4 regions of the Venatorbacter sp. C2-1 genome follow, and region 3 is predicted to be linked to each of the others. Evidence: predicted binding sites of a transcription regulator. Region 3 holds the regulator's gene; each other region holds the start of a gene.
What was found. Region 3 encodes sigma-54, which starts transcription at its own class of promoters, with help from an activator protein. Its sites were predicted from a motif close to TGGCACNNNNNTTGCTNT; they were not measured.
Positions count from the first base shown of each region.

Region 1: a site for sigma-54 is predicted at 1,722-1,739, ahead of urtA (urea ABC transporter substrate-binding protein). Genes of this name have one in related genera too.
Region 2: a site for sigma-54 is predicted at 3,776-3,793, ahead of MT343_RS07270 (formate/nitrite transporter family protein). Genes of this name have one in related genera too.
Region 4: a site for sigma-54 is predicted at 4,680-4,697, ahead of MT343_RS07375 (ammonium transporter). Genes of this name have one in related genera too.

Region 1 is NZ_CP094879.1:170,189-176,083, forward strand. It holds gene atzF (allophanate hydrolase) at 1-859, shown strand, start outside; gene MT343_RS00715 (GntR family transcriptional regulator) at 862-1,578, shown strand; gene urtA (urea ABC transporter substrate-binding protein) at 1,876-3,132, shown strand; gene urtB (urea ABC transporter permease subunit UrtB) at 3,210-4,847, shown strand; gene urtC (urea ABC transporter permease subunit UrtC) at 4,859-5,895, shown strand, end outside.
Region 2 is NZ_CP094879.1:1,618,714-1,624,608, forward strand. It holds glycine riboswitch at 1-105, shown strand, start outside; glycine riboswitch at 106-214, shown strand; gene MT343_RS07260 (trimeric intracellular cation channel family protein) at 237-857, shown strand; gene MT343_RS07265 (bifunctional protein-serine/threonine kinase/phosphatase) at 923-2,668, opposite strand; gene MT343_RS07270 (formate/nitrite transporter family protein) at 2,778-3,620, opposite strand; gene MT343_RS07275 (DMT family transporter) at 3,986-4,843, shown strand; gene MT343_RS07280 (alkane 1-monooxygenase) at 4,871-5,895, opposite strand, start outside.
Region 3 is NZ_CP094879.1:655,851-661,745, reverse strand. It holds gene MT343_RS02915 (calcium/sodium antiporter) at 1-748, shown strand, start outside; gene MT343_RS02910 (KpsF/GutQ family sugar-phosphate isomerase) at 745-1,719, shown strand; gene lptC (LPS export ABC transporter periplasmic protein LptC) at 1,719-2,282, shown strand; gene lptA (lipopolysaccharide transport periplasmic protein LptA) at 2,269-2,850, shown strand; gene lptB (LPS export ABC transporter ATP-binding protein) at 2,847-3,572, shown strand; gene MT343_RS02890 (RNA polymerase factor sigma-54) at 3,701-5,200, shown strand; gene hpf (ribosome hibernation-promoting factor, HPF/YfiA family) at 5,233-5,535, shown strand; gene ptsN (PTS IIA-like nitrogen regulatory protein PtsN) at 5,539-5,895, shown strand, end outside.
Region 4 is NZ_CP094879.1:1,651,964-1,657,858, reverse strand. It holds gene MT343_RS07395 (chemotaxis protein CheA) at 1-1,145, opposite strand, end outside; gene MT343_RS07390 (STAS domain-containing protein) at 1,151-1,474, opposite strand; gene MT343_RS07385 (response regulator) at 1,482-1,850, opposite strand; gene MT343_RS19655 (methyl-accepting chemotaxis protein) at 1,884-2,924, opposite strand; gene MT343_RS07375 (ammonium transporter) at 3,300-4,478, opposite strand; gene rlmKL (bifunctional 23S rRNA (guanine(2069)-N(7))-methyltransferase RlmK/23S rRNA (guanine(2445)-N(2))-methyltransferase RlmL) at 4,790-5,895, opposite strand, start outside.

The DNA of each region.
Region 1 (5,895 bases), 490 kb from region 3:
TATCCGGCAGGATTTACCCGGCATTAATCCGGTGGTGAAAAGTATTATTGCCGGTGGTAACAGCGGAACAGCGGTTCAGGCCTTTAATGCCGAGTACAGGCGTATGGAACTGCTGCGGGAAATTCAGCAGTTATTTCAGAGCTTCGATGCACTGCTTGTTCCTACCGCACCCTGCTTTCCAACTCTTGCAGAGGTCGAAGCCGAGCCGGTTAAGGTCAACAGCCAACTGGGTACTTATACCAATTTTGTTAATCTGGCCGATTTATGTGCCATCGCTTTACCGGCCAATTTACGCAGCGATGGGCTGCCTTTCGGTATCACGGTTATTGCACCAGCCTTCAGTGAAAATGCATTACTGACTTTTGCTGCGCACTGGCAGGCGGCGCTGCGTTTACCACAGGCGCCGGTATTACTTGGCGCACGTGATGACGAATCGGTGGTGGTGGCGGTGGTCGGCGCCCATTTAACCGGTATGCCGCTGAATCATCAGCTGACCAGCCGTGATGCAATATTGCTGGAGCAAACGCTGAGTGCAAAAAAATATCAGCTTTATGCCCTGGCCAATACAGTGCCGCCAAAGCCAGGCCTGGTGCGCATTAATGATGCATTACTGAATAGTGGCTCTGAAACAGGGCATGAAATCATTGTCGAATTGTGGCGAATGGACGTTGCCGCTTTCGGCAGTTTTGTTGCGGAAATTCCACAGCCCCTGGGAATCGGCACGCTGGAGTTAGCCGATGGCCGCCTGGTAAAAGGCTTTATCTGTGAACCGGAAGCGGTGGCCAGTGCAACCCATATCAGCGGGTTTGCTGGCTGGCGTGCGTATATCGCTCATCTGAAATCCCAGAGCGGAAATTAAGCATGTATCCAACGGATACTGAAGAAAAAAAGCGCCCGCTGAATCTGGCCGAGCGGATTTATCAGCAACTGAAAAACGATATCTTCGATTTCCAGTTGCTGCCCGGTGATCGCTTCAGTGAGAACGAAATTGCCAGGCGTATGCAGGCCAGTCGTACTCCGGTACGTGAAGCACTGTACCGGCTGGAGCGCGATGGGTTTGTGCAGGTGCATTTCCGCAGTGGCTGGCAGGTCCGGCCCTTTGATTTCCGTTATTTTGAAGACTTATACGACGTTCGCACCCTGCTCGAAGTGGCTGCGGTAAAACGCCTATGTGGGCGCGCCGGTCTTAAAGAACAGCTGGCCGGCTTGCTGACGCTTTGGTGCTGCCATGAAGGCCAACGGCTGAACGACAGTTCGCTGCTGGCAGAGATGGATGAAGACTTTCATTTTGCTCTGCTGGAGCTCAGCGGCAATCAGGAAATGGCGGCGATTCACCGTATGGTGTGTGAACGTCTGCGCATTATCCGCCGGCTGGATTTCACCCAGCAGGGGCGTATTACAGCGACCTATGATGAGCACTCTCATATTCTGAATTTAATGCTGAGTGGCAACGCAGAAGAAGCGGCCGGTTTTCTCAGCCAGCATATCGATGTCAGTAAAAATACCGTGCGCCATATTACCCTGCACCGCATTCAGGCAGCGAAGAGCCGCTACAACATTAATATCAGAGCAGATTAATGATTTATCCGGCCTGCACCAATGCAGTGAATATTTAAAAGCAGCTGAGCAATAACGGTGCGTGAATTTTCGGTAATGCGGGTTTATTCCTGTATATGGCACCTTGCTGGCTGAAAACTCTTAAAAAACAATTGGTTATAAGTTGGTACAGGCTTTGCTCTACAGGGAATGCTAACTCATAAATGGAGCTGATCAGCAGTAATCGGACTCCGGATAAAATCAAAGTACATTAAGGACGGACTCAAGATGAAAAAACTGGGATTAAACACGCTGTCAAAAGCGACCAAAGTTCTGGCGATGACCACTCTGGCTGCTGGTATCAGTCTTGCCAATGCCGCCGACACCATTAAGGTCGGTGTTCTGCATTCATTATCCGGCACCATGGCCATTTCTGAAACCACGCTGAAAGACACCGTGCTGATGATGGTGGAAGAGCAGAATAAAAAAGGCGGTTTGCTGGGCAAGCAACTGGAAGCTGTGGTGGTCGACCCTGCCTCTAACTGGCCTTTATTTGCGGAAAAAACCCGTGAGCTGCTGGAGAAAGATAAGGTCGATGTGATTTTCGGCTGCTGGACTTCCGTTTCCCGTAAGTCTGTTTTACCTGTTGTAGAAGAGCTGAACGGTCTGCTGTTCTACCCGGTTCAGTATGAAGGTGAAGAGTCTTCAAAAAATGTTTTCTATACCGGTGCGGCGCCTAACCAGCAGGCTATTCCGGCCGTTGATTATCTGATGAATGACGTTGGCGTTAAGCGCTGGGTTCTGGCCGGTACCGACTACGTTTATCCACGTACCACCAATAAAATTCTGGAAAGCTATCTGAAGTCGAAAGGTGTTGCTGCTAAAGACATCATGATTAATTACACACCGTTCGGTCATTCTGACTGGCAGACCATTGTCTCTGACATTAAAAAATTCGGCAGCGCCGGTGTTAAAACCGCAGTGGTTTCCACCATTAATGGTGATGCCAACGTTCCTTTCTATAAAGAACTGGCGAACCAGGGTGTAAGCGCGGAAGACATTCCGGTGGTTGCCTTCTCGGTAGGTGAAGAAGAACTGTCTGGTTTCGATACCAAGCCTCTGGTTGGTCACCTGGCCGCCTGGAACTACTTTATGAGCGCTGATGGTAAAGAGAACGATGCCTTTATCAAACAATGGCACAGCTTTACCAAAGACGATAAACGCGTAACCAACGATCCGATGGAAGCAACCTATATCGGTTTCAATATGTGGACCAAAGCGGTGGAAAAAGCCGGTACAGCAGATGTTAGTAAAGTACAGGATGCCATGATCGGTATTTCTGTTCCTAACCTGACCGGTGGTATGGCGGTGATGAATAAAAATCACCACCTGTCCAAGCCGGTACTGATTGGCGAAATTCAGGAAGATGGCCAGTTTGATATCGTTTGGCAGACTGAAGGTGTGGTACCGGGTGATGCCTGGACTGACTACCTGCCTGAAAGCAAAAACCTGATCTCTGACTGGACTGCACCAATCAACTGCGGCAACTATAACACAGCAACCAAAACCTGTGGTGGCGCCGTAGCGGCCGAGTAAGCCCGATCCGCTGCACGTTTGCCGGCGTTAATATAACGCTGCGCAGGCGTGCAGTTCCTTTCCAACAGGATGTTCCCATGTTCACATTATTCAGACGTGTTTTTTTCGCCGTCTTATTACTTTCTGCCAGCCATAATCTACTGGCAAACAATGCTGATACTCAGCCTTCTCTGGCCGAGCTCAGTCAGCAGTTAATCAGTGCAAACTATAAAGAAAAAGCGGCGCTGGCCGAGCAGATTGCACTGGCTGAAGATGATCAGGCCATTGTTATTTTGCAGGCATTACTCGACAGCCGCCTGTATTACGTTAAAAGCAACGGGCAATTGTTACTGGTCGACAGTTCCGGTGAGCCGGACAGTGCGCAGGACGCCTTTACCCTGCAAGCCGTCACCGGGCTGGGTAAGCGCGATATTAAAAAAATTGGCGTTAATAATTCATTGCGGGTTGCATTACGCAGCCTGATTTCCCGCGCACAGATTTCATCGAAGCATAAATCACAGCGCATGGCGGCTGCACAAAATCTGCTGAAAAGCAGTGATGATATCGACCGGGCATTTATTGATCAGGCACTGCAGCGGGAAACTGACAATTCTGTGGCTGAGGTTCTGCACCTGGTACGCGCGCTGATGCAACTGAAAGCCGATCAGACTGAAGAGCGGATTGAGGGGCTTACCGCATTGGGTGGTGCACTGTATCCGGAAGTGCGTGCCGGACTGAGTGAATTTATCCGCAGTTTCAGTGATGAAGAAAAACTGTCACGTAAAAATGAATACCAGCTGGCGCAAACCACGCTGACCGATATCGAAAAACTGGTCAGCATTAATGGCTATATCGAGAATCTGTATTTTGGTCTGGCGCTGGGCGCGGTCTTGCTGCTGGCAGCTATTGGTCTGGCCATCACGTTCGGCGTGATGGGCGTTATTAATATGGCCCACGGCGAAATGATTATGCTCGGTGCCTATACCACCTATGTGGTGCAGTTGCTGATGCCGGAGCATATCGGCTTATCGCTGGTCGTGGCCGTGCCTGCGGCATTTCTGGTCAGTGGGTTAGTTGGCGTGCTGATTGAACGCAGCGTGATCCGCCATTTATATGGCCGTCCGCTGGAAACCTTATTGGCGACCTTTGGTATCAGTCTGATTCTGCAGCAGGCTGTGCGTTCGATTTTCAGTCCGTTAAACCGTGAAGTGGCCACGCCAGACTGGATGGCCGGTACTTTTATGATTAACCCGGCGCTGGAGCTGACCTGGAACCGTCTGTACATCATTATTTTCAGCCTGATGGTGCTGGCGGTATTGGCACTGGTATTAAAGCGCACCTTGTTTGGTCTGCAGATGCGTGCGGTCACCATGAACCGGCCGATGGCCAGCTCAATGGGGATTAAAACCGGCTGGGTCGATGCGCTGACCTTTGGTCTGGGTTCCGGTATTGCCGGGATTGCCGGCGTGGCCTTATCACAGCTGACCAACGTCGGCCCGAATCTGGGGCAGGCGTATATTATCGATTCCTTTATGGTTGTGGTCTTCGGTGGTGTTGGCAATTTATGGGGCACGCTGGTCGGCGCTATGACGCTGGGTGTGGCCAATAAAATCTTCGAACCATTAGCCGGTGCTGTTCTGGCAAAAATTATGGTGCTGGTATTTATCATTCTGTTTATCCAAAAACGGCCACGCGGATTATTCGCGCTCAAAGGCCGTGCTGTGGATAACGGTTAAGGGGCATGGATATGACACAGACAAAACAATTCGGCCCTTTAACCCGTTTGCTGATGAACGATGCCGCAGGGCGAAAATTACTGCTGGTACTGGTGCTGATGGCGGTGTTTATTCCGCTCAGTAATCTGTTATTACCGGAAGGTTCATTCTTCCATGTATCGACCTACACCATGACTCTGCTGGGCAAATACCTGTGTTATGCCCTGCTGGCGATTGCGGTTGATTTAATCTGGGGCTACTGCGGTATTTTAAGTCTGGGCCACGGTGCGTTTTTTGCGCTGGGTGGTTATGCCATGGGCATGTATCTGATGCGTCAGATTGGCGACCGCGGTGTGTACGGTAATCCGGAACTGCCTGACTTTATGGTGTTCCTTAACTGGACGGAGCTGCCATGGTACTGGCTTGGCTTTGACCAGTTCTGGTTTGCCATGCTGATGGTGCTGCTGGCGCCGGGCATTCTTGCTTTTGTGTTCGGCGCGCTGGCATTCCGTTCGCGGGTAACCGGGGTGTATCTGTCGATTATTACCCAGGCGCTGACCTATGCCTTGTTGCTGGCGTTTTTCCGCAATGATATGGGCTTTGGTGGCAATAATGGTTTAACCGACTTTAAAGATATTCTCGGTTACAGCCTGCAGTCGGATAATACCCGTGCAGTGCTCTTTGTGGCCTCGGTGCTGGCTTTAATACTGGGTTATTTAATCAGCCGCTTTATTGTCACCTCAAAACTCGGAAGGGTGCTGGTGGCTATCCGTGATTCGGAATCCCGTGCTCGCTTCCTCGGTTACCGGGTTGAGCATTACAAGCTGTTTGTCTTTGTGGTGTCGTCGATGCTGGCCGGTGTGGCCGGAGCCTTATACGTACCTCAGGTCGGCATTATTAATCCGGGTGAATTTGCGCCGATTAATTCCATTGAAATTATTATCTGGGTGGCGGTGGGTGGCCGCGGCACGCTGTTTGGTGCGGTGATTGGTGCCATGCTGGTGAATTATGCCAAGACCTATTTTACCGGTGCCTTTGCTGAACTCTGGCTGTTTATGCTGGGTGGCTT
Region 2 (5,895 bases), 960 kb from region 3:
GCAGGAGAGTGGTGTGTTATTTGTCACTAAGCTGGCATTCAGCCGTACACCCGCCGAAGGCGCAAACTCCCATAAACGCTCAGGCTACCGGACTGCGGGTTCATTGATAGGCCATCTGGAGAGAGGCTGCACCTGATGCAGTCCACCGAAGGAGCAAGCCGGCGGACCATTCCGTACGGTTAAACTCTCAGGTACACAGGACAGGGGGAGGGGCACAGGTTACGCAGGAGTTCTGTGTGCTGACCACTGTCTATTTAATTGCTATTACCGCTGAAGCCATGTCCGGAGCGCTCGCCGCCGGTCGTCGTAATATGGATATGTTTGGTGTTGCCTTAATCGCCTTTTTAACGGCGCTGGGTGGTGGCACTGTGCGTGATGTCCTGCTGGGTAATTTCCCGGTAACCTGGACACAGCATCCCCCTTATATTTTTCTCACGGTATCTGCCGGTTTGCTGACCATGGTGGTTGCGCGCTTTATGCATCGTTTGCAGCGTTTGTTTTTAATTCTTGATGCCATGGGCTTAGTGGCCTTTACCATTATCGGCTGCAATGTTGCGCTGAAGCTGGATTACAGTCTGCCGGTGGTGGTGATGGCTGGCATTATTACCGGTATTTTTGGCGGTATTCTGCGCGATATTCTCTGTAATCAGACGCCGCAGGTGTTGTGTCACGAGTTATACGCCAGTGTGTCGCTGCTGGTCGCGCTGCTGTATTTAACCTTGCTGCATTTTGGTGTGAACGAAAGCGTCACCATGCTGGCGGCTTTCTCCGCTGGTCTGGCCATGCGTCTGGCAGCGATTCGCTGGCGCTGGTCGCTGCCGGTATTTTCCTATGCTCCTGAGCGCTGGCAGAACTGAAATAATTGCGGGCTATTGCAGCAGTTTCCAGCTCAGCCAGACCACCGTCAGCAGCAGATTGCGGGCTATTGCAGCAGTTTCCAGCTCAGCCAGACCACCGTCAGCAGCAGTATGGCGGTGGTTGATTGCCAGAACAGCAGAGGATCGCGCTCCATTAACGGTGGCTTCTGCTGACGCAAATAATCCTCAGCGGGCTGATTAAGATTAAAAATAAACTCCGATAACTCCGCACTGCGTTTATGTGGCAGAGGCTGCAATGCTTTTGCCAGAGCAGTGTCGATCCACGGTGGTATGTTACGGTCAGATATGGCCAGCGGGCGGTATTGCAGACGTCGCTGGGCACTGACCGTTCGTGCTTTGACCACATTCAGGCCATAGGGCAGTTCGCCGCCGCTGAGCATCTGATAGGTGATGACGGCGAGAGAAAACAGATCGGAATGCGTGCCGGTATAACCGCCGCAGAAATACTCCGGCGCCATATATTGCACGGTGCCCGGAAAAGGATTTTCCGCCGGAGGCTGATGCGTTTCTGCCAGACCTGCGACCTGCACGGCACCAAAATCGATGATTTTTATGCAACCGTTAGCATCAATCATAATATTGTCGGGCTTTAAATCCTGATGCAGCATTTCCAGCCGGTGAAAAGCCCTTAAGCCTTTTGCTATCTGGGCGACGATATCCCGTACTTTAATTAAACCGGGCTTTGGGTTATCCAGCATCCACTGGCGCAGTGTCTGGCCTTCAATCCATTCCGTGGCGTTGTATAAATACTGCTTTGGCCGGTTGTTCTGTGCCGCTGCCAATACGCAGGGACTGTGGATGCGCCGGGCAATCCAGTCTTCCAGCAGAAAACGCTCAAGGCTGGCGCTGTCGGCCTGAATATCTGAGGCCGGAAATTTTAAAACGACTTTTTCACCACTGTCCTGATCGCGGGCCAGATACACATGACTGCGGCCACTGATATGCAAACGGCGTAGCAGGGTAAAACCATCGAATTCCGCACCTTCCTCCAGTGCCGGCGGTAACGTCAGCTGCTGTAATTGCTGCTGCCATTCATTAATGTTGGTATCGGGCAGAGAGGCAATATAAGCCAGCTGAATGCTGATATTGTCGTCGCTGCCCTGACTCAGAGCCAGTTCAGCAAGTTGTTGTGCACAGAGTTCGAGACTGTTGTCGCTGTGAATTTTCAGTGCCTTTGTAATGGCTGCTGTGATTTGTCCGTGGCTGACAAACTCATACAGGCCATCGGTGGCGAGAATAAAAACATCGCCGGCAGTCAGTGGCATGTTGTGGTAATCAATATCCAGCTGCTGATCCATGCCCAGCGCGCGGGCTAAATAGCTTTGTTCGGCAGAAATCTGTACCCGGTGATCCTGGGTTAATTGCTCCAGCGAGTGTCCCTGCAGATGATAAACGCGGCAGTCACCGCAATGAAAAATATGCGCCTGAGTGGATTTCAGAATCAGCGCCGAAAAAGTGCAGATATAGCCTTTATCCCGCTCCCAGGCGTACTGACTGCGCCGCGTCTGACTGTAAAGCCAGGAATTACTGGCCTGAATAACCCGCTGCGCCGATTTACGCACACTCCAGACATCGGGTGTGCAGTAATAATCTTCAAGAAAACTTTTAACGGCAGCGGCGCTGGCAATCTGGCTGACGTTACTGCTGCTGATGCCGTCCGCCAGGGCAATGGCAATGCCTTTGCGTTCTTTCTGCAGATTATCGGCAAGGCAGGCGCCGTGAAAATCCTGATTAACGGCTTTGCGTCCGGCGCAGGAATACTGGCCAAGCTGAATACGGAGAGAGGACATAAATCATCGCTGCAGGCTGTCAGCCATAAAACCCCGGCAAGCATTGCCAGGGTTTATGGCCAGGGTTTATGGCTGGTGTTTATGACCTGAGCTTTATAAAGCCCAGAATTTACATCTGTGGCTGAGTCTGGGTCGGTGCTGACATCAGCGCACGTTTTTTCGCAGTACGGACGTGGGTGGCGTACAGGGTTAAACCGGTAAAGGCCAGACCACCCACCAGGTTACCCAATGCGGTTGGAATTTCATTCCAGATAAAATAATCCATTACCGAAAATTCACCGCCCATAATCAGGCCAAACGGAAACAGAAACATATTTACAACGGAATGTTCAAAGCCCATAAAAAAGAACAGCATAATCGGCATCCACATGGCGATCACTTTACCGCTGACATTAGTGGAAATCATGGCGCCGACAACACCCATAGAAACCATCCAGTTACACAGCATGCCGCGGATAAAAATGGTGAACCAGCCGGCAGCACCGTATTCGGCATAGCCCAGGGTGCGGGCTTCACCAATATGAGCGACTTTTTCAGCAATAGCACCGCCATCGGTGTTGTAGCCGTAGGTAAAAATAAAGGACATTAAAAAGGCGACGGTTAACGCGCCACCGAAATTACCGAGAAAAACCAGTCCCCAGTTACGCAGAATCTGCCCCCAGGTAACACCGGGGCGACGATCCAGCCAGGCCAGAGGCGTCAGCATAAATACACCGGTGAGCAGATCAAAGCCCATCAGATAAAGCATGCAGAAACCAACGGGAAACAGAATGGAACCAATCAGATGTGAACCGGTTGCCACGGCAACGCTGACGGCAAAAACCGCCGCCAGAGCGAGAATGGCACCGGCCATAAAAGCGCGTACCAGGGTATCGCGGGTCGACATATAAATTTTAGCTTCACCGGCATCTACCATCTTGGTGGCAAACTCGGCAGGCATCAGATAGGACATAGCATTACCTCATTAACGTTTAAGAAATTGCTCAACAGCTGTCCGGAAATAAAAAACGGCGACCCATCCGGCTGCAGTATGCAAGCGGAGTGGACGCCGTTATCCGGAAATTCAGGTTGTGTTCCATATCGCCGTTGATGTGGAATGCAATATGTTCAGCAGGAGCTGTGCCAGTTTTATTTTTTTGCTGCCCGCTGGCATTTATCCGGGTTTTCAGCGTCTGGCCGGGTTGTTATCTTTTTTTATTGCCCCTTTTTTGCGCAATAAAAAAACAGGGTGCATCGTCCTGATTCATTTTCAGCAGGACGCTGACGTCGGTCCGGTGAACACGTAAGATGGTTTTATTTATCATCACCGGGACTGCTATGTCGTTTATGTTGTTATCTGCGCTGGCCTGGTCACTGTTCGATCTGGCGCGCAAAAAACTGACGGCTCATGCACAGCCGCTGACTCTGGCTATCTGGCTCAGTGCCGGCGTTACTCCGCTGTATCTGTTGTTGTGGTTGTCTCAGGGGGCGTCACTGCCGGAGGCGGGTTACTGGCTTCCGGGGTTGGTGTCGCTGTTGGTATCAGCATTGGCCAGTGTCTGCTATATCAAAGCACTCAGTGTCGGCCGTATCGCCTTGCTGGTGCCGGTGCTGTCGTTTACACCGGTAGTGGCGGCCCTGCTCAGCCTGTGGCTGCTGGGTGAGCAACTGAGTGGCTTACAGCTGCTGGCGATGCTGAGTATTGTCGTGGCGATTTTTCTGCTGCATTCGGGCTGGAATTTATTGCTCAGGCCAAAAGAAGCCGGTGCGGGTTTGGGGCTGATGCTGGTCGTCGCTCTGTGCTGGGGAACGGGCATTGTCTTTGACAAGGTGGCACTGACATCGGCCACGGTCTTTTTTCACGGCCTGATTCAGAGTGCCGGCATGTGTCTGGTGTTATTGCTGGCCTATAGCGTTGATTCATTACGCCGCCGTGATCGTTTGTCTGTGCCGCGTTATTCCGGCCCATGGGGATTAATGGCGCTGGCTTTACTGGTGTTTGTGCTGGCGGTCAGCGGCCAGTGGCTGGCGGTAACGGAGATTCATCCGGGCATTGTTGAAACCGTTAAACGTGGCGTCGGCATTATCGGTGCGGCCTGCTGGGGCGTGTGGTTGTTCGGTGAGAAAGTAAAGCCGTGGCAACTGCTGCTGATGCTGCTGATCATTGTTGCCACGGCGGGTCTGGCGTTGTACTGAGCCGGTGTCCTGTTCAGGGGCTGTCTGTCAGCTGCCTTGCAGCTGATGCTCTTCACCTTTGTAGTAACCTTCAACGCGGGGGTTCATTACCTTAAACCACAGTGGCGGAATCAGGGCCAGCACCACCATGGTGGCGTAACCACTGGGCAGCTGTGGGCTGACATCGTGATGGCGCAGTACCTGATAGCGACGCTTCGGATAAGCGTGGTGATCGGAGTGACGCTGCAGCTGGAACAGGAACAGATTGGTGAGCAGGTAGTTGCTGTTCCAGGAGTGTTCGATATCCGGACGCTCGTAACGGCCATTGTCCAGCTTGCGGCGGTGCAGGCCGTAGTGTTCAACGTAGTTGATCACTTCCAGCAGGCTGAAGGCAAAGAAGCTCTGGGCAGCAAAGAAAAACACCCCCATCCAGCCCCACAAAGCTCCACATATTGCTGCCAGTAAAAGGCTGAAGCCATACCACCAGATCAGTTCATTACGCCAGCTGAACGGCGAGTGGCCTTTATGACGCAGACGTTTGGCTTCCAGTTTCCAGGCATTGAGAAAGTTGTGCAGATAAGCATGGGGCAAAAACTGATACAGGCTCTGACCGTAGCGTGAAGAAGAAGCATCGGCCGGTGTTGAAACATGCACATGATGGCCGCGTACGTGCTCAACCTTAAAGCCACCATAAGAAACGCAGGCCAGTAACAGACCACCGGCCCATTGCTCAAGTCTGGGGTCTTTATGAATCAGTTCATGACCGACATTAATGGCGACAATGGCGCCCACAGTGCCGAGAGAAAGTAACCAGCCGAGTTGTCCGACCCAGTTCAGCTCTGCGCTTACAAAAACGTGTCCGGCATAAAACAGAACCGCCAGCTGCATCGGCAGGCACAGCAGCGTCAGCAGGCGGTAAAAACGCTCTTCCGACAGCTTCGGCACTTCCCGTGTTTCATCCGGATTCACCGGGTCCTGGCCAATAATGTGGTCAAGGATGGGGACAATGCCGTAAACAAACAGCAGCGGAAAGAAGGCGAGCAGATTGGCGTAACCGATGTTTTGCCACAGCC
Region 3 (5,895 bases):
TGCACTCGGCTCCAACATCACCAACATTGCCCTGGTACTGGGTATCACCGCACTGATCAGTCCGATCCCGCTGCAGAAAAAACTGCTGAAAAAAGAGCTGCCGCTGCTTATTCTGATCAGCATTATCGGTGGCCTGACACTGGCCGACCTCGAACTGAATATGACCGACGCCATTATTTTATTTGGCTCCATGGCCGTCGCGTTGTACCTGATGTTTCTTGATACCAGCGAATCCGGCGAAGCCATTGTCGATGAAGACGAAGCCGCCGAAATCGAAAATACCCCTATACGTACTGCCGTGTTCTGGCTGGTAGCCGGACTGATCGCACTGATGTTCAGTTCCAAACTGCTGGTCTGGGGCGCCACCGAAATTGCCCGCGCCTATGGTGTCAGTGATCTGGTGATCGGCCTTACCATTGTCGCCATCGGCACCAGCCTGCCGGAACTGGCGGCCTCCGTTGCCAGCGCCCTGAAAGGCCACCATGACATTGCCATCGGTAACGTGATCGGCTCCAACATTTTTAACCTGCTGACCGTAATGCCAATCCCGGGTCTGCTGGCAGTAACCGTGGTTGATCCGCTGGCACTGTACCGTGACTATGCCGTGATGATGGCGCTGACCCTCGCCCTGTTGGTTCTGTTTTTAATCAGTTATCGTAAGGGCACTCTCGGACGTTTCGCCGGTCTGTTCCTGACCACCAGCTACGCTGGCTATCTGGTATCTCTGTTTTATATGGCTGACTCATGACCACTGATATGAATTTTGATTTTCTGCAATCCGCCCGCCGTACCATCAAACTGGAACAGGAGGCCATTGCACAGTTGGAAGGTCGTCTTACCGGCGATTTCGCCACCGCCTGTCAGCTGGTTCTGAACTGCAAAGGACGTGTTGTTGTTACCGGCATGGGTAAATCCGGCCATATCGGCAATAAAATGGCTGCAACCCTGGCCAGCACCGGCACCCCGGCTTTTTTTGTGCATCCGGGTGAAGCCAGCCATGGCGACATGGGCATGATTCAGCCATCGGATGTGGTTATCGCTCTGTCCAACTCCGGTGAAACCGGTGAAGTTACCAGTCTGCTCCCCCTGCTTAAACGCCTCGGCACCGCCCTGATCAGCATGACCGGTAATCCGGAATCTACCCTCGGCCGTGCCGCTAACGCCCACTTAAATACCGGAGTGAATCAGGAAGCCTGTCCGCTGAATCTGGCACCAACCTCTTCCACCACCTGCGCGCTGGTGATGGGTGATGCGCTGGCCGTTGCCTTGCTGGAAGCCCGTGGTTTTACCGCCGAAGATTTTGCCTTCTCTCATCCGGGCGGCTCACTTGGCCGCCGCCTGCTGTTGAAAGTGGAAGACATCATGCACAGTGGCGATCAGATTCCGGTGGTTTCCCCTTCCGCCACGCTGTCTGAAGCCCTGCTGGTTGTAACCTCCAAAGGTCTGGGCATGACCACCGTGCAGGATAACGGCAAGCTGACCGGTATTTTCACCGACGGTGACCTGCGTCGTGCCATTGATCACGGAGTTGATATCCATACCGCCACCATGGCCGATGTGATGACCGTCGGTGGCAAAACCACCACGCCAGGTACCCTCGCTGCCGAAGCGCTGAAGCTGATGGAAGACAACAAAATCAACGCCCTGGTCGTTAAAAATGGCGACGACACGGTTGGCGTCATCAATATGCACGATCTGCTGCGCGCGGGCGTAATCTGATGCGCAAGCGTTATCTGCTGTTACTGCTGACCCTGATCTTTGGTCTGGCTCTGCTGGCAGTGGATCGCTACACCCAGGAGCAGACGCCCCCCCTGAGTGAGCTGCAGAATCATGAACCGGATTACTATGGCGAAGGCCTGTACAACCGCCAGTACGACAGTAATGGCGAATTACAGCAAACCTTTGTTGCAGCACGCTCAACCCATTATCCGCAGACGAAAAGCACCCTCTTTACCGGGCCGCTGCTGATGTCAGACGATGATGATGGCCAGACCTGGCAGGTCAATGCCCGCGAAGGAACACTACAGGATAACGAGCAGTCGCTGCGCCTTATAGGCCAGGTCGAAATCCGGCCGCTCGATCCGGCCGACGCTGCGGACGATATTCTGATCGAAACCAGTATCCTGACCTACCACAGCCGCCAGCAACTGGCCGAGACTGATCAGCCGGTAACCATTACAAGCCCGCAAACACATATCAATGCAACCGGTATGACACTGGATATCGCGCGTCAGCGCATGGAATTCAAATCACAGGTGGATAGCCGCTATGTTCCGCAATAATCATCGTTTTCTGGCCGGCCTGTTTGTCCTGTGCAGCGCAGCCTCTGCTTATGCCTTACCCGACGACTGGCAGCAGGAAATGGTCATTCTCTCTGACCACGCTGAGCTCGACCGCAAGGCTGGCGTTGTTATTTATGAAGGCAATGTGATTCTGACCCAGGGAACCCTGCGCATCGAATCGGAGCGCCTGCTGATTATCCGCACCGATAGCACACTGGAAAAAGCCGTTGCCGAAGGGACAGCGAAAAAACCGGCACGCTATCAGCAACAGATCAATCCGGGAAAACCCCTGACCAAAGCACACGGCCAGCGCATTGATTACTTTGCCCGGCAACGTGAAGTCAACATTCAGGGCAATGCTCAACTGCAGCAGGACGGCAACCTGTTCAGTGGTGAGCGCATCCTCTATGACATGACCAAAGAAACCGTCAGCGCCAGCGGCGGCACCAGTACCTCCGGCCAGACTGGTGGTAATGGCGAAAAACAACGAATCAAAGTCGTAATTCAGCCACAGGCTCCGGCAGAATCTGCCACCGATAACAGCAAGCCAGTACAGGAACAGCCATGAAGACCCTGAAAGCCGAAAACCTGGCGAAAAGCTATAACGGCCGGGAAGTGGTAAAAGATGTATCCATGTCTGTGCAAAGCGGTCAGATCGTTGGCCTGCTGGGACCCAACGGGGCCGGTAAGACCACCTGTTTCTACATGATTGTGAATTTGGTGCAGGCCGATAAAGGCCGCATCAAAATTGACGACGAAGACATCAGTCATCTGCCGATGCACGGCCGGGCGCAGAAAGGCATTGGCTATCTGCCGCAGGAAGCCTCCATTTTCCGCAAATTAAGTGTGGCCGATAATATTCTCGCCATTCTCGAAACCCGCAAAGACCTCAACCGTGCACAGCGTCTGGAAAAACTGGAAGAGCTGCTGAATGAGTTTCATATTCAGCATATCCGCAGCAGTCTGGGCATGGCCTTATCCGGTGGTGAACGACGCCGGGTCGAGATTGCCCGCGCGCTGGCGGCTGAGCCGTCCTTTATTCTGCTTGATGAGCCGTTCGCCGGGGTTGACCCGATTTCTGTAGCTGACATCATGGACATCATCCGACAACTCAAGGCACGTGGCATCGGCGTACTCATTACGGACCACAACGTAAGGGAAACTCTGGCTATCTGTGAGAAAGCCTATATTGTCGGGGGTGGCCATATCATCGCCGAAGGCACCGCTGAACAGGTATTGGCCAGCGAGCAGGTACGCAAAGTGTACCTGGGTGAGGATTTCCGCCTGTGATGGCAAGCCCTGCTGCAGGGAAGTGGCTGATGATCCAAAGCAAAGGAAGATGCACAAAAGATTCCAAGGTTTACCGCTTGGCGTATAATGCACAGACTATGCCGATACTGAGTGATTACTGAACTTTTATGAAAGCGTCTCTTCAGTTAAAGATGGGTCAGCACCTGACCATGACCCCTCAGTTGCAACAAGCCATCCGCCTGCTTCAGCTGTCTACCCTCGATCTGCAGCAGGAGATTCAGGAAGCCCTCGATTCCAACCCGATGCTCGAAGTAGAAGAACACGAGCACGATGACCTGCCCGATCTGTCCCGCAACAGCGATCACGACACCAGCAGCAGCCACGAAGTCAGCAGTCAGGACGACAGCCACAACGACACTCCGGAACTGGATGAACAGTGGTCGCAGGAGCAATTGCCCGACGACCTGCCGGTCGACAGTCAGTGGGAAGATACTTACCAGACCACCGCCAGCGTTGCCTCCGGCAGCAGCAGTAACGCCATCGACGACGATTTCGATTACGACTCGCGCCACGCCAGCACCGAAGATCTGCAGGATCATCTGCTGTGGCAACTCAATTTGACCCCGATGTCAGATACCGACCGCGAGATCGCCCTGATGCTGATCGACGGCGTGGATGACGACGGCTATCTGCACACCACCGTCGAAGACATTCTGGAAAGCATGGACCCGGCTCTGGACGTCGAAGAAGACGAAGTCATGGCCGTCCTCCACCGCCTGCAGCAGTTTGATCCGGCCGGTGCTTTTGCCCGCGACCTGCGTGAATGCCTGTTGCTGCAACTGCAGCAACTGCCACCCGATACGCCCTGGCTGAACGAAGCCAAAATGGTCATCCGCGATTACATCGAACTGCTCGGCAGCAAGGATTATCCGACCCTGATGCGCAAAACCAAATTGCGCGAAGACGACCTCAAAGCCGTACTGCGGCTGATTAAAGAACTGAATCCCAAACCAGGTGCCGGCATCAGCGCCGAGCAGGCCGAATATGTGGTGCCCGATGTGCTGGTACGCAATATCCGCGACGAATGGCGGGTTGAGCTGAATCCGGATATCGCCCCCAAGCTGCGCGTTAACGCCGATTACGCCTCACTGGTACGCCGTTCCGATAACAGCACCGACAACGCCTTCTTGCGCGACCACCTGCAGGAAGCGCGCTGGTTTATCAAAAGTCTGCAAAGCCGCAACGAAACCCTGCTGAAAGTAGCCACCAAAATCGTCGAATATCAGATTGAATTCTTCGAACAGGGCGAAGAAGCAATGAAGCCGCTGGTGCTGCACGATATTGCCGAAGCCGTTGGTATGCATGAATCCACCATTTCCCGGGTAACCACCCAGAAATACATGCACACGCCACGCGGAATCTTCGAGCTGAAGTACTTTTTCTCCAGCCATGTCAGTACCGATGGCGGCGGCGAATGTTCCTCCACCGCAATCCGTGCCATGATTAAAAAACTGATTGCTGAAGAAAATGCCCGCAAACCGCTGAGCGACAACAAAATCGCCGCAGTGTTGGGTGAAAAAGGCATTCAGGTGGCACGGCGCACGGTAGCCAAATACCGTGAGGCTATGATGATTCCGCCTTCGAACGAACGTAAACAATTGATTTAAAAAACAACAAGCCAGCAACAAGGAGTCTGGACATGAAGATTAATATCAGCGGTCACCACGTTGACGTTACCGAATCTCTGCAAGCGTACGTAGACGAAAAAATGTCCAAGCTGGGACGCCACTTTGACAACATTACCAACGGCCAGGTAACCCTGACCGTTATTAAAGAGCGCATGATTGCTGAAGCGACTATTCACGTCAGCGGTGCCGACCTGCACGCCAGCGCTGAGCACGATGATATGTATGCTGCAATCGATCAGATGACCGACAAGCTCGACCGTCAGGTACTGAAACACAAAGAAAAACTGGTGGCGCGGCAACACGGACAAGGCTGATTAATGGACATTCGCATCGAGGATATCCTCACACCGGAACGCAGTCTGATAGATGCTCCGGTTTCCAGTAAAAAGAAATTACTGGAGTACCTGGCAGGTTTTATCGCAGAACAACTCAGCGACAGCTCTGCCGACGATATTTACGAGCGATTACTCAGCCGTGAACGCCTCGGCAGCACCGGGATTGGCGAAGGTATTGCCATTCCCCACTGCCGGCTGAAGCAGTGCGACCAGGCGATGGGCGTACTGCTGCGTCTGGTGGAGCCGGTGGATTACGACGCCATTGACCGCAAGCCGGTCGATCTGGTGTTTGCTCTGCTGGTTCCCGAAGAAGCTACTGAACAGCACCTGCAGGTTCTG
Region 4 (5,895 bases), 1.0 Mb from region 3:
AGCTCCGTTTCTGAACCGGATATTTTCAGATCAATTCCTTTACCGGTTTCTTTGGCAACATCGCGGACAATCCGGCGCAACCGGCTGAAAGTTTCCCCAACCTGCACCATGCGCAGCTGCAAAGCACCATCTCGCACCTGTTCAACTAAACCGACCATACCGGAAAAGGCTTCAGACATCCGGGTATCTGTCATGTGGCGCATCATTAATTCAATCGCTGCACCAGACGTAACCATTTCACCGATGAGTGAAATCAGATGATCCAGTTTACGGGAATCCACTTTCAGAAAACTGACATCGCCAAGTGTCCGTTCGGCCTTTTTGGGTTCATTGTCTTCTGCACTGACGGCAACGCCGGCAGGCACGTTATCAGCAGAAGAACCACTGCCGGATACCGCTCTGACATCGTCAGGTTCGGCGCTCTGCACTGAGTTTTCTTCAGTGACCGTTACCGTGCTGAACTCCTGAATAAACTCAAATACCTCAAGAATATCGTCACGGGATGCATGGGTTGTCAGATACAGACTCAGCACCAGATAACATGCTTCTGCATCAAATCCTTCATCAGGAAGGTTGTTGGTTAATGTCAGATCGTCGATATGCCCCAAAGTATGCAGATAATTAATATGCGAACTTGGGTCCATACCATCGCGGAAGGTATCCGGGCCGTATTGAACAAAGATATGCCAGCGGTGCTCGCTCTGGCTCAGCTCCGGTGTATTTTCCGCAGCAGCGGTTGCCAATGGTGTCTGAGTCGGGCTGTCTGTCATGTAATGACCAAGAGCGCTAACCAACCGCTCTTCAACGGCAAGATCTCGCTCGCCGCTGCCTTTCAGAACGGCAACCAGAATGCTCATATGCCGCTGGCAATCAAACATCAGCTCAGACAGGTCGGGAGTAAAACCGATATCTCCTGCCCGGACCCTGTCGAGCACGCTCTCAACGTTGTGCGTGAAAGCTACAATATCATCGAAGCCAAACAACCCGGCAGAGCCTTTAATGGTATGAGCGGCACGGAATATTTCATCAATACGATCAACGATACTGGCATCGCCACCATCAACTTCAAGCAGACAGGACTCCATCTGCCCAAGAAGCTCTTCCGCTTCATTAATAAAAAGCTGTTCGGCCTGATCCATATCCATCGTCTTTACCCCTGCCCGGTACTGACCAGTTTGCCAAGCTGTGTTTCCGGCAACTGATAAAGTTTCAGTAAGTGCTCAGCACTGCTGCCGGAGCGAACATCGACAGTGATATGACTGCTGTCACCGCATTGCTTTTTCAGCCATAACAAGAGCTGAACAGCGGAGGTATCCATCTCGCTGACCTGACTGAGATCGACCAGAATATTTCCCGGGACCTCTGCCAGAGCGTTTGAAAATATCTGAAAATCCTCGGCGATACTGAAAATGGAAAACTCACCTTCCACCGTGAAGATCATAAAATCTGCTTTTCGGGTAACGGAGGACGCCATGTCAGCCTCAGGGAAGAATCAATTTATTAACAGCAGTCAGCATCTGATCAGCTTTAAATGGCTTAATAATCCAGGCTTTCGCCCCCGCGGCTTTACCCGCGGCCTTTTTATCTTCGGCACCTTCGGTGGTCAGCATAATCACAGGGGTAAAACGATACGCTGCGTTCTTCTTCAGTTCCGTGACAAAACTGATGCCGTCCATATTGGGCATATTGACATCGGAAACCACCAGATGAATTTTCTGGCCACTTAATTTGCTCAAGGCATCCTTTCCGTCACAGGCTTCTATTACCTCAAAACCCGCCCCCCGTAAGGTCATGCCGACCACCTGACGAATACTGGCAGAATCGTCAACAATCATGATGGTTTTTGCCATAATTTATCTTTCCTTTTTCATTACAGACCGGGGTTAAAAATATTCGATTTCGTCATCATCGCCAGACGATTTCTGCGTACCAGTCTGTGCGCTTTTTTGTTCCAGCGTGGTGTAGGTTTGTTCAAGCTCGGATAACCACTGCTGCACATTGATGCTTTCAGGCAACTCGGCCGTGGTGCTGACATGATTCAGAAGTTTTTCTATATCGGCCGTGGTATGTCCGAGGATCTGGCAAACACGATCCTGAAACTGCAACCCGGTAAGAACCGACTTTACGTCTTCACTGATGTTGCGGTTGCTTGACTGTAGTTCGGCCGCAATTTCCACACTGCGATTACCCACATTACGGAAACGATCCAGCGTTTCTTCGATCGTGGCAGAAATACGATTCATTTGTTCACCGTCCTGCTCGGTATTTCGTCTGGTTGTGGCCAGTGTGGTATCAAGCATGGTGTTCACTTCTTCGATGCGCTGCGCAATTCGCCGGCCAGTCTCTCCGGAGCGTGTCGACAGCGTCCGGACTTCATCAGCAACAACGGCAAAGCCCCGTCCCTGTTCACCGGCGCGGGCAGCTTCAATCGCGGCATTGAGTGCCAGTAAGTTGGTTTGCGCAGCAATGTCTGCAACCTCACCTCCCATTGCCCGGAGGTCTTCGGTGATTTCAGCCAGGCCGGTAATGTCTTCCAGCAACTGATTACGGCTTTCAATGCTTTGCTCGATTAAACGGATTATGTCGCCCAGCTTTTGATCAGATTCCTGTACAACCTGACGAATACCATCATTACCATGTAAGCCGGACACTGCATCTTCGGCCGTATCTACCGATTGCTGAAGACGGAAATAAATATTGTCAAAGCGGCCCGCCAGATCGGTAATATTGGTTTCAATCTGCTCACTGGCCAGTCCCTGCAGGCGAATCCATATCGGCAGAATATCACTCAGAGCCTGATGTTCTTCGGCAAACATCGCCTGATAATCAGGCTTATGATCCTCATTGGCGGTCTGCTGCTGCAGAGAAATCGTTCTTTGTTTTTTTTGCAGCCAGAGCACAGCAATAACGTCAGCAGCCGTCAAAAGGAATGCCGTAATCCAATGCTGATAAACAAGTAAAAGAATAACCGGAAGACCGAGCAACAACGAAAGCAACGGTAAAGGTAAAACATCCTTTAAGGATGAACCTGGGTGGAAAAACGCCGGCGACGCCATAAATCAGAATCCAGATGATGAACACATCTAACCCTAGTAAGGCACTCAGGAACTGTCAAAAATGTAAAGACGAAAAAGTACGACTATTCACTGACTGCGTGATAGCAAACGCTCTCCGTAACAAGTGCTTTATTACTACGTTCATCAGCCCTTATGCTCAGATTCAGGCAGCCGCTGCAGAAATAAAAAAGCCGCAGATTTCCCTGCGGCTTTTTTGTTGTGAGAAGCAATGAAAAGAAGTGATCAGTCTTCGCTGGTCGAAACAATTTTGTGAATCGACAGGTCAGCACCATTAAACTCTTCTTCTTCATCCAGACGGATGCCGGAGATGGCTTTAACAATACCGTAGACCACAAAACCGCCAATCATTGCCACCAGGATGCCGGCAACCGTGCCCAGCAGCTGTGACATAAAGCTTACGCCACCCAAACCACCAAGCGCTTCTGCACCGAAAATACCGGCGGCAATACCGCCCCAGGCACCACACAGACCATGCAGTGGCCATACACCCAATACGTCATCGAATTTAGGGAATTTATTCTGCGCCAGGGTGAATACGAAAACGAACAACGCACCGGCCACACCACCAACAATCAATGCACCAATCGGATGCATCAGGTCAGAACCGGCACATACCGCCACCAGACCCGCCAGCGGACCGTTATGAATAAAGCCCGGGTCTTTTTTGCCGACAATCATGGCAACCACTGTACCGCCAACCATTGCCATCAGGCTGTTAACCGCTACCAGACCAGAAATTCCATCCAGAGTCTGGGCAGACATCACGTTAAAGCCGAACCAGCCCACCGCCAGAATCCACGCACCCAGGGCCAGAAACGGAATGTTGGAAGGCGCAAAAGCCACCACACGGCCATCACGGTAGCGGCCACGACGGGAACCCAGCAACACAACTGCGGCAAAGGCTATCCAGCCACCGACGGCGTGAACCACCACGGAGCCGGCAAAGTCGTGAAACGGAGCACCAAAGCTGTTTTCCAGCCAGCCCTGGAAGCCGTAGTTACCGTTCCAGATCATGCCTTCAAAGAACGGATATACGAAAGCTACCGTCAGGGCAGAAGCAATCAGAATCGGGTAGAACTTTGCACGTTCGGCAATACCACCGGACACAATGGCCGGAATCGCCGCAGCAAAGGTCAGCAGGAAGAAGAACTTCACCAGGTCGTAACCATTATTCGCTACCAGTTCGCTGGCGCCGCTGAAGAAGTTCGCCCCATAGGCAATCTGATAACCGATGAAAAAGTACGCCAGTGTCGACACACCAAAATCGGTGATGATTTTTACCAGAGCATTGACCTGGTTTTTATGGCGTACGGTACCGACTTCCAGAAAGGCGAAGCCGGCGTGCATTGCCAGTACCATAATGGCACCGAGCAGAATAAACATGGTGTTGGCGCTTTGCATCAAAGTCTCAACGGCGCTGTTGATGCTGTTAACGTCAATAGTTTCCACGTTGTGTCCTCACTTTAATTCGCTGGGTTCTTGCTGATAAAAACGGCTCACTCAGATCAGTTGATCAACAACCGGAGTTGCGATGCTTCATGAGAGTGCCGGCTGGAAAAATGGACACCAGAGTGGTGCGCAACAATCCAATAAGTCAGGGTTTTAGCAGGTTCCGTACCAACTTTGTCAGGATTGCCTGACAAAGCCGGAACAAAGTGTGAGAATTGCGCACGCATTCAGCACTCACGCGCCCTGAATGCGTGCATACAACGTCAGGCAGGATGGGTGATGTGGAAACAATGGTGAATATTCGGACGACGCCCGTAATCAAACGGCACCGATTTTGCGCTCACATCTTTTATTGTGAACTCTTTTAGTGCATCCATATCCAGATCAAAGCGTCGCAGGTTATTGGAGAAAATCAGCAGCCCACCCGGATTCAGACAGCGCATGGCCTGTTCGACCAACATTACATGATCGCGCTGAATATCCAGCACCCCTTCCATCCGCTTGGAGTTAGAAAACGTCGGCGGGTCCATAAAGATCAGGTCATAGCGCTCATTACAATCGCGCAGCCACTGTATACAGTCGGCCTGAATAAATTCGTGCTGTTCCGGTTTGATACCATTCAGCAGGAAGTTCTCTTTGCCCCAGTTAAGGTAGGTGCGCGACATATCAACGCTGGTGCAATGCGCTCCGGCCACCGCCGCGTGCACACTGGCAGTGGCGGTATAACAGAACAGATTCAGGAAGCGCTTGCCAGAAGCCAGCCCGGCAATCTGCAGGCGGGTCGGACGGTGATCGAGGAACAGACCGGTATCCAGATAATCTTTCAGATTCACCAGCACCTGCACATTACCTTCACGCACCGGCATAAAACGCTGTTCGGTGTTCTGCTTTTCGTACTGGCGCTTGCCGGCCTGACGTTCACGGCGCTTGAGGACGATCTGCTGCGCCGGAATACCGGTCACCTCAGGCAGAACGGCCAGCACATCCAGCAGACGGCGTTCTGCTTTGGCTTCGTCGATGGACTTCGGCGGCACATATTCCTGCACATGCAGCCAGTCGCCATACAGATCGACCGCCACCGCGTATTCCGGCAGATCGGCATCGTACAGGCGATAACATTCAACATTTTCGCGCCTGGCCCATTTCTGCAGTGGTTTCATATTCTTTTTCAGACGGTTGGCAAAGGCTTCAACCGGACCACGGATCATACTGCCCTGTGGCTGTGCTGAGCGCTCGTCGGCAGCACCGAATACCAGTAAGCGGGTAGCGATCTGCCCGTTCATCAGGCGATATTGCTTATCCAGCGGACGACGGATGCTCTTGGCCAGATCGGTATTACCGGTAAACACCGCCAGCTGCCATTGTGGCA